3 regions of the Bradyrhizobium sp. CCGB20 genome follow, and region 1 is predicted to be linked to each of the others. Evidence: riboswitches for the same ligand, from Rfam matches in the RefSeq annotation. Region 1 holds a riboswitch; each other region holds the start of a gene.
The links. A riboswitch is a leader RNA that binds a small molecule or an ion and turns the genes downstream of it on or off. The one in region 1 is predicted to bind cobalamin.
Positions count from the first base shown of each region.

Region 2: it holds a riboswitch for cobalamin, as region 1 does, so the genes downstream of both, metE (5-methyltetrahydropteroyltriglutamate--homocysteine S-methyltransferase) here and NLM15_RS15240 (energy-coupling factor ABC transporter permease) in region 1, are expected to answer to the same signal.
Region 3: it holds a riboswitch for cobalamin, as region 1 does, so the genes downstream of both, NLM15_RS14295 (TonB-dependent receptor domain-containing protein) here and NLM15_RS15240 (energy-coupling factor ABC transporter permease) in region 1, are expected to answer to the same signal.

Region 1 covers NZ_JANADN010000001.1:3,320,697-3,323,968, reverse strand. The annotation lists gene cobF (precorrin-6A synthase (deacetylating)) at 1-477, opposite strand, end outside; gene NLM15_RS15240 (energy-coupling factor ABC transporter permease) at 519-1,196, opposite strand; cobalamin riboswitch at 1,233-1,453, opposite strand; gene cobA (uroporphyrinogen-III C-methyltransferase) at 1,499-2,230, opposite strand; gene NLM15_RS15230 (cobyrinate a,c-diamide synthase) at 2,227-3,272, opposite strand, start outside.
Region 2 covers NZ_JANADN010000001.1:1,674,492-1,677,763, forward strand. The annotation lists gene metE (5-methyltetrahydropteroyltriglutamate--homocysteine S-methyltransferase) at 1-2,040, opposite strand, end outside; cobalamin riboswitch at 2,138-2,362, opposite strand; gene NLM15_RS07745 (TauD/TfdA dioxygenase family protein) at 3,073-3,272, shown strand, end outside.
Region 3 covers NZ_JANADN010000001.1:3,096,862-3,100,133, forward strand. The annotation lists gene NLM15_RS14295 (TonB-dependent receptor domain-containing protein) at 1-1,924, opposite strand, end outside; cobalamin riboswitch at 2,121-2,329, opposite strand; gene NLM15_RS14300 (bifunctional 2-polyprenyl-6-hydroxyphenol methylase/3-demethylubiquinol 3-O-methyltransferase UbiG) at 2,625-3,272, shown strand, end outside.

The DNA.
Region 1 (3,272 bases):
CGGCTCGCCAATGTCGTTGAGCGGCAGCGCATGCGCCGCGCACAGCGCCTGAATCGAGGTGATGCCGGGCACGACCTCGATCTCAGGCAGGGGATTGAGCCGCCGCGCAATGCGCAGCGAGGAATCATAGAGCGAGGGATCGCCCCAGATCAGCAGCGCAACCTTGCCTTCGCTTCCCAGATGATCCGCGATCGTCTGCGACCAGGCCGCCGCAACGGCATCGTGCCAATCATCCACGCCCTTGCGGTAGTCCGCGTCAGTCGCGTCGCGCACGGGAAGATCGAACTCGGCGATGCGGGTCTTGTCGTTTGCCAGCACATCCGCGCAGATCGTGCGCCTGAGATCGGCGAGATCGGATTTCGCGGTCCCCTTGCGCGGGATCAGGACGAGATCGGCCGCGTTGATGGCACCGATCGCGGCGCGCGTAAGCTGCTCGGGATCGCCGCAACCGATGCCTATCAGGGAGAGCGTGAGCATCGCGAGTATCAGGGGCGGCCCTCACGGCCGCCCCTGGTCTCTCAGGCCGCGTTGTGCAGGCGCGGTGTGACGAGGCCGGGCGCGGTGACGCCGCGCAGCGACTTCGCCAAGGCCAGCACGGCAAGATCGGCGAGCGGCTCGATCACGATGACCAGCGCGTAGGACGCCGCGAACGTCGCGATGCTTGCGAGGTTGCTCATGGCAAAGCCGGAGCCATAGAGCGCCCAGAACGCCACCCAGGCGATCACGCCGGCCTGGTAGGTCGTCGAAAGCGCCAGCGCCTGACGATACTTCAAGTCGACATAGGCGGTGTTGCGCGCAATGATCCGCGAGGCGATCGCCTGGATCGCAAACAGCGGCACCAAAAGTGTCGTCACGTTCATGCCATATTGCGGCAAGTCCGGCGGCTCGAAGAACACGCCCTGGAGCAGCAGGCCGAACGCGAGGCCGAAGGCCGCGGGCGCGGCGCCGAACAGCAGGAACAAGGTCGAACCGAGGATGAAGTGCACCTCGGAGACGCCGACCGGGAAGTGCGGCAGGATCTCGAAGAAGACGAAGACGAGGCCCGTGGTGACAAGAGTGCGCGCAGCAAACGAGCCAATGCCCTGCTCGCGCACGGTCTCGACCGCCAGCTTCAAGGCAACGCCGCCTGCGGCGATGCCGGTTGCGTAACTCAACACGAGCTTGGCGCCCGTCACGACCCCGGGTTCGATATGCATGGCTCAGATCCTTCCTGCCGTCACACCCGACGGCCTTGGCCTCAAAACGTGCAGGGCCGGTCTCCTGGCTCGCGGCTCACTGGGATTCTCCGGCCTTCCCGAGCCTTGCGGCCCAGTGGCTGATCGAAGTCCCTCACCGCTTACAGTCGCGGGGGCGGCTGGGGTTTTGGGCGCCGCAACTGGGTCCGCCCACCCCCATTCCCGATTATGCTCCGGCGCTTTGCGCCGCGTCGAGCACCATGCATCCCATGTGTGCCCCTTTCGCAAGCCGGGCGTCAAGGGGCGAACGGCGGCCGGCGCCGTCACGACGGATAATCCCCCGCCAGAGCACCGAACAGGATCACGGCCGCCGTCGAGGCTGCGCCGCCTCGCGCAAGCCGTTCGGCCAGCTCGGTCACGGTGGTGCGGATCAGCCGCTCGTCCGGACGGCCGAGGGATTCGGCGAACAGCGCCGGGGTGTCCGCGGCGAGGCCGTGCTCGATCAATTTTGCGGCAAGCGCCGGAAAAGTGCGCCGGCCCATATAGACGACGGTCGTCGCCTCCGGATCGGCCAGCGCCGCCCAGTTGAGGTTTGGCGGCAGTTCGCCGGTGACGTCGGCCCCGGTCACGAACTGCACCCGGCGCGAGGTATGGCGCCGGGTCAGCGGAATGCCGGCTTGCGCCGCCGCAACGCAGGCCGAGGTGACGCCGGGAATGATCTCGTAGCCGATGCCGGCCTCGCGCAGCGCGTCGAGCTCCTCCTCCAGCCGCCCGAAAATGCCGGCATCGCCGGACTTCAGCCGCACGACGCGCGAGCCGGTTGCGGCATAGTCGACCAGCAGGCGGTTGACATGGTGCTGCTTGGTCGAGGGCCGCCCTGCCCGCTTGCCCACCGCGACCAGATTGGCGCCGGGCCGGGCCAGATCGAGGATCGCGCCGGACGCGAGGTCGTCATACAGCACGACGTCGGCATCCCGCAGCCGCGCGGCGCCCTTGAGCGTGAGAAGCTCGGGGTCGCCGGGGCCGGCCGAAATGAAAGTGACAAAACCGCTCACCGGTCCTCCGCGATCAGATGGAAGAAGGTGCCCGTGGCGTGGCCGCGGCGCGAGCCCGTTTCGGCGATGACCGCACCTGTTGCATCGTGCACGACCGCCAGCGGCGTGTCCGGCTGCGCGACGATCGTCGAATAGTGAAACTCGTGACCGCGCAGCCGCGCGCCGACCTGATGCCCCGGCATCGGGGCGGCGAGCGCAGCGAGACGATATCCCAGATGCACGCGGCGTTTGGCAAAGCTCGTCTCGAGGCCAAGCAGGCCGGTCATCTCGTGGCGAACGCCGTCGGCGTCGGTCAAAGCGGTTCCCAGCACCATATAGCCTCCGCATTCGCCGTGCACCGGCCGTGTGTCAGCGAACGCGCGCAGGCCGCTGCGAAAGTGCGCATTGGCCGCGATTGTCCCGGCATGCAGCTCGGGATAGCCGCCGGGGAGCCAGCACACATCGGCGCTCGCGTCAGGCGCTTCATCGGCAAGCGGCGAGAATGTCGAGATCTCGGCGCCCGCAGCGCGCCAGGCTTCCAGCATATGCGGATAGACGAAGGAGAAGGCTGCATCGCGGGCCAGCGCAATGCGTTGGCCGGGCGGTGTCACATTCAGATCATTCGCGGCAGGCTGCGGCGACCAGCTGGCTGCCGAACGCAGCACCGCATCGAGATCGACATGTTCGGCGACGAAGCGCGCGGCCTCGTCGATCAGCTTGCCGATCTCGGCCTGCTCCTCGGCCTGCACCAGGCCGAGATGCCGCTTCGGCAGGCTGATCTCGGCATGGCGTGGCAGCGCGCCGAACACGGCGATGCCGGCATCGTTGAGCGCGCGCCGCACCAGGTCTTCGTGGCGCGGGCTGGCGACACGGTTGAGCACGACGCCGGCAAGGCGCACACCCGCGCGATAGTCGCGAAGGCCCGCGGCAATTGCGGCGGCCGTCTGCGCCTGTCCGGAGGGGTCGATCACCAGCACCACCGGCCAGCCCAGCATCTCCGCGATATCGGCGGTGGCGCCGGTGCCGGAGACGCCGCGCGCGGCAACGCCGTCGAACAAGCCCA
Region 2 (3,272 bases), 1.6 Mb from region 1:
CGCGTCCATCGCGGCAATTGCGTCGATGATGGCGTTGAACTCCGAGTAACACATGTGGGTATGGATCTGCGTTGCATCGACGACGCCGGACGAGCATATGCGGAAGCTGTCCACTGCCCAGTCCAGATAAGGCTTCCACTCGGATCGGCGGAGCGGCAAACCTTCGCGAAGCGCAGCCTCATCGATTTGGATCATGGTTGCACCGGCCTTTTCGAGGTCGGCGACTTCGTCACGGATCGCGAGCGCGATCTGTCGGCAGGCCTCGCTGCGCGGAATGTCGTCACGGACGAACGACCAATTCAGGACCGTCACGGGCCCCGTAAGGATTGCCTTCATAGGCCTTTTGGTCAACGATTGCGCGTAGCTCCACCACCGAACGGTCATCGGCTTCGGCCGGGAGACGTCACCGAACAGGATCGGAGGGCGAACATAACGAGAGCCGTAAGACTGTACCCAACCGTGCTTGGTGAACACGAATCCGGAGAGCTGCTCAGCAAAATATTGGACCATATCGTTGCGCTCGAACTCGCCGTGGACGAGCACGTCGAGCCCGATGTCTTGCTGCCAGTGGACGGCGTGAGCCGTTTCCTTCTTCAGAAAGTGTTCATACTGTACGTCTGTCAACTTCCCACTGGCATGGGCCGCGCGGGCCTTGCGAACTTCGGTCGTCTGCGGGAATGATCCGATCGTCGTCGTGGGGAAAAGGGGCAGGCCGAATCGCTTGCGCTGAATTTCGGTCCGGCTCGCAAACGCGCTATTGCGGCGGCGCATATCATCGCCAATCGTGGCCGTCCGCTGCGCGACGGCCGTGTCATGGATTTTTGAGGATACTCGGCGAGCCGTTGCCGCAAGGTCTGATTCGGCAAGCGCGGCGACATTCTCATCGCCCGCAAGCGTTTTCGCCAAGGCCGCGAGTTCCCCGATCTTCTGAACCGAGAATGCAAGCCAGCTCTTCACGTCCAAATCGAGCTCGGTCTCGAGCTCAAGGTCGATGGGGACGTGTATGAGCGAACAGGAGGGCGCCAGCTGCAGGCGATCCTTGCCGAGCCTGGCAACGACGGGCTTGAGCCGGTCCACAAGCGCCGACAGGTTGGAACGCCACACGTTGCGACCATCAATCACGCCGAGCGAAATCATAAGGTCCGCGCGGGCGCCGAATTCAATCTGATTCAATTGTTGGGGAGCGCGAACAAGATCGACGTGCAGTCCGGCCACAGGCAGCTCCAGAGCGGTCGACAGATTGTCGCCGATCGCCCCGAAATAAGTTGCAACCATGACCTTAATGCCAGGTACGTCGTCGGCGAGACGCTTATAGGCGCGCTGGAGCGCATTCCGCGTGGTCTCGTCAAGATCAATCACAAGGCACGGCTCATCAAGCTGAATCCACTCGGCTCCGCGTTTCGCTAGTTCCTTGAGTACCTCAACATAGACCGGCAGGAGGCTATCGAGCAGCGAAATCGGATCAAAAGTCAGATCGGCGCCCTTGCCAAGCTTCAGGAAGGTGACTGGTCCTACCAGAACAGGACGCGTCTGATAGCCAAGGGCTTTCGCCTCCTCATATTCCTCGATCGGCTTTCGGGAGGAGAGCCTGAAGGTCTGACCTTGATGGAATTCGGGCACCATGTAGTGATAGTTCGTATCGAACCACTTGGTCATCTCCTGCGCGGCAGAGGGGCGGGCATCATCGGCGTGGCTGCAACTCGCTTCATGATCCTCGGTTTGCGAGCCGCGCGCCATAGCGAAATAAGTCTTCAGCGAAACCGGACCGCCGTCCCAGCCATACGCTTCCGGAATGGCACCAACCATGACGCTCGTGTCGAGAACCTGATCGTAGAGTGAAAAGTCATTTGACGGGATGACGGTGACGCCAAGCGAGTTCTGACGCGCCCAATTTGCGACACGAAGACCGGCTGCAGTTTCAAGAAGCTGCTGGTTGCTGATCTTACCGGCCCAGAAGCCTTCGAGTGCCTGCTTGAGTTCGCGGCGTGGCCCGATACGTGGCATGCCGAGTGTTGCGACAGGAAGTGAGAGAATAGACATAGCTTTAACCCCATTGTTGGGGGGCAGCCATGGCGGACGCAGCAGGAGGGCTGCGAAGCGCCTGCTGCTTTAGCGTACCACCGGACACCCCGCCCGTGGACGATTATGTTGTCGGGGCAGGTCTCCTGGCTCGCAGGTCATCGCCTACATCCGGTCTTCCCGAAGCGTCTGCTTCAGTGACACGTGTGAATGCAGGCTCGCCGCTTACAGGTGCGGGGGCAGCGCCGGCATTACTTCGATCCCGAAAGGATCCAGAGCGCACCGGCTTCCCTCTTAGCTCCAGATCAGGCGAGACTGAAGAACCTCGACGCCTTCGATTATCTGTAACCTAAGGATTACGTCAACCTCATGATCACCTTTTCCGCGGCATGCTGGCAGGTATGAGGTTCTTAAGTCCGTGGCAATCAATGGTGTAAACCTCTGCGCTTGCATCAGCCCGACGAGCTTGGCCGAAAAACGCTAACCTTGCGCCGTAACGTGTTTCCTAAGCCTTGTTCGCCCCGGAGCGCTGGGGGAAGGCCATATGATCGCGTCGCCGATGGTGTTGGACCTCCGACGCTGTGAGGACGGTAACACCGATCGAACAACTCTACTCTTGGGACTTCCGATCGCATGAGATTAGCACTGCGGCTCTTTAGCGCTGAGCTTCCCATCAGGATCGATCTCACGGGCCCTCTCTCATTCCTCTATCCACCCGACTGGTGTTTTTTTGCGCGTTCGGCGCTGAACGGAGCTGCAATTTCTGCATCAATTGGCCAGCGAGTAGTAAAGCCTATGCCTCAGTCAACTACCAATGTTAGCAATTGATCCAACTGACAGATTCGGTCAATCAATAGATAAGAAACCGTCACGCAGGCCAGACCTCACCTCTTCGAGACCCCGAAGCGCGCATAAATCGGCTCCTCGGGGTCACTCGGTTTTGACGGATTGGCGCTATGCTGTCCGCAACGTGGCGTTCGACAGGTTCTATCCCAGCTGAGTAGCTTGTTCTGGCGATCGAACCGCAGATCTCTCAATTTGGAGAGTGCCGCTGTGAATGCAATGATCGTCTCGGATAGTGTCATTCCTCGCGCCGACGTCATCAAACGCGCAGCGCGCATCGGCGCAGAAATTCGAAAGGTCAAGCTCTCGGGCGATCTGCCCGACCAAACGATCGCCGCCATCAATGAGCTGTTGCTCGAGCACAAGGTTGTCTTCTTTCGCGACCAAGGACATCTCGACGACGCCGAACA
Region 3 (3,272 bases), 220 kb from region 1:
TGACCGCCGCGGCGATCTCGACCCCCTTGGAGGCGATCTTGCCCGCGACGTTGAAGACGATGCCGCTTTCGGGGACGTAGACGTTCTTGCGCTCGATGTCGAAGGCCGAGAACGTGGCCTCCGCGCGCTTGTCGGCCGATTGCAGCTTCACGCCGGTCTCGTAGGTGCGCGACGTCGTCAGCAGCAGTGGCACCTGCGGTGCGAGGATGAAGATGTTGGCGACCGTCGGGTCCGCCGCCGTCGCGTACTGGCTGTACAGCATGACGCCCGGGGTGACCTCCCAGGTATAGCCGACCCGGCCGGTGACCGGGTTGAACGTCTTCGAGAACGGATAGCCGCGGTCGGTGCGCAACACGCCGTCCGGCGAGAAGCGCGTGCGCGACAGCTCGATGTCCTCGAAGCGGATGCCGCCGATCAGTGCGAAGCTCGAGGTCAGCTTCAGCCGGTCCTCGAACGCGAGCGAGGCGGAGTTGAGGTGCGTGTAGATCTTCTCGTCGCTGCGTGGCCCGTAAAGCCCGCGGTCCGGATTGATCAGGTCGACCGTGTCCGAGAAGAACAGGGTGTCCTGCGAGACGTTGAACTGCGAGCTGCTGGCCATGACGGTGGCGACGAAACGGTTGTCCATCCCACTGAAGTTGGAATTGACGGTGAGGTCGGTGATGTTGCCGTAGAGCCGCTGCGCGTGATCCAGCGCCAGCCGCTCGCGATAGACGTTGTTCGGCCCGGAATCGTCAAACGAGTTGATCTCGTTGTTGAACCAGTGCCGGTGCGCATCATAGCCGTAGACCTGGCTCCGCAGCGAGACGTTGTTGGTGATGTCCCACTGGAAGCCGCTGCGCAGCCAGAGCTCGCTGGCGCCGCTGTGATTGTCGAGCACGTTGTAGGTGGTGGTGAGCGTGCGCGCGTCCACGGTGACGGGGTTGAGCGTCCCGGTGTGGCCGTTGAGATAGTAGTTGGTCCACTGGCCCGAGACGATGCCCGATGTCGGCACGATGCCCGGCGCGTTGGCGGGCACCAGCGGCGTGCCCCAGTAGAAGCGGTCCTTGTCCTGCCTGTATTCGGCCGCGCCCCAGATCTTCAAGCTCTCGTTGACGCGGTAGTTCAGCTGTCCCGAGACGTTGCTGAGCTTCGCATAGGTGTCGTCGATGAAGCTCTTGTCGTTGGAATGGCTGATGTCGAAGCGGTAGTCGAGGCCGTTGACGAGCGTGCTGCCGCCCGATCCGTATCCGGCGCGATAGCCGTTGAAGGAGTCGTAGGACGCGAACGCGTCGTTGACGACAGGCCCGGTGTGCGGCGCCTTGGTCACGTAGTTGACGGCGCCGCCGGTCGCGCCAAGGCCGGCGATCAGCGAGTCAGGCCCCTTGATGATCTCCACCTGCTGCAGATTGGCGGTGTCCATGGGGCGGCCGGTCATGGTCGACGGCCCGATCGAAATGCCGTTGTAGAGGGTGGAAATCTGGTCGCCGGAAAAGCCGCGCATCGAGAAGATGGCGGGTGCGCCGGGCGCATCGCCGCCGGTCACGCCGACCGCCGCCTTGGCCGCGTCAGTGGTGGTCCTGATGCCGAGGAGCCGCATGGTCTGCTGGTCGATGACCTCGACGGTCGCCGGCGTTTCCCGTGCCGTGATCCCGAGCCGGGAGCCGACCTCGGTGACGGCGGCCGTGTTGAGCGGCGTCTGCACCTGATCGCTCGGAGACTGGGTTGCCGGAACGGCGACGGCTGAGGCGGCGCGATTGCGCCCCGTGGCCCGGCGCGCGGTCCGCGACCTCTGATTGCCGGGGCTGACAGCAGGAGCCGGCCTGGGTGTGGCCGGAGAGACGGTCACCGGGTCGATCTCGCGGGAGGCGTTATCGCGGGCCGCGGCCTGCGCCACCGCGACGGAGGACAGCGATGTCGAGAGCAGCAAGGCGAGCACGGCAGGCATGGCCTGCGAGACGCTGATCCGGACACGCCAATACCCCGGCGCAATGCCGGCATCGAAATGAAGATTTTGCACAACAACGCTCTGCGGCGACGCAAACAGACCGTCACCGCGGTTGCCTTAGTCATCTGCCTTCGCCCCAGGCGGCAGATGCACCGGCTACTTCAAGACATCGGGGCACCCCGCCCAATGCGTTCGCGCGTGACTCATGGCTGGCAGCAGGTTTCCTGGCTCGCGGGTCATCGCCTTCGACCGCCTTCCCAGAGGCCCAAGCGGGGCTCCAGTGGTTCGTTTGGTCGTCGGCTATCCGCCTACAGTTGCGGGGGCAGCCGCGGAATTGCCCACCGATGTGGACGCACCGCATTCCCTTAAGTAGCCCTTGCGGACACTACCGATCACGAAACTGGCATCCGGCGATGAGCCCGTCAACATCCGCCGGGCCTCTTCGGCTGGCTGGTGCTGCGATGGCGGCATTGTGTTGCTGTTTTGCCCGAGCTGTCGCCTGGTCGCAGCTCCAGCGCCCGGCCACTTCCGGTCTACGCGGGTGAGCCGCGGCTGTCAGGAAGGCGCCTGTGCGCCGCAACCGGTCTACCTCCGCTTGTCCGCGGCCCCGAACTCGCCTTCGACAGCCTTCATTTGAATGATGACGAGACAGTTGAACGCGACCACTCTTCGTCAAAAGGTCTGAATGAGGTCGGGAGAGATGAGCACTTGTCCGGCATGTGGCAATGCATCAACTGCCAAATTATTCGAAGTGACCGCAGATCAGGCCTCTCGATCCTTCGTCAATCCGCGCCAGTATCCGGATCGCTTTCGAAAATTAACACACCACCTGTCGGTTCTCTGGGGGCGCGACACCTGCGATATCCGCAAATGCGCAGATTGCGGATTCGGTTTTGCAGATCCCTTCGTCGCGGGGGGCGCGGAGTTTTATAACCTGGCCGCGCCGCACCCTTCCTATCCAGCCATGAAATGGGAGTATGCAAGGACAATCGAAGAGCTGAACGGCCTCGGCACCGCCGGAAAAACTGCGATCGATGTGGGGGCGGGGTTCGGGTATTTTCTCGATCACATCAAGGACAGATTCTTTCACGCGTCCGATATTTACGCGGTCGACTACAACGAAACGGCGCAACAGGCATTGCGATCGAAAGGCTACAAGACCTTTTCGGTCGACTTTCGAGAGGAGGGCTTCGCCCCCATGAAGGAGGCCTTCGACGTCATCTTCATGTTTCAGGTGTTCGAGCACATGGACCGGGTAGATGACGTCTTCGCTCGATTGAAATACCTCCTCAAGGCGAAAGGCTCTGTCTTCATCGCCGTGCCGAACGAAATCCGAACGAACTACATG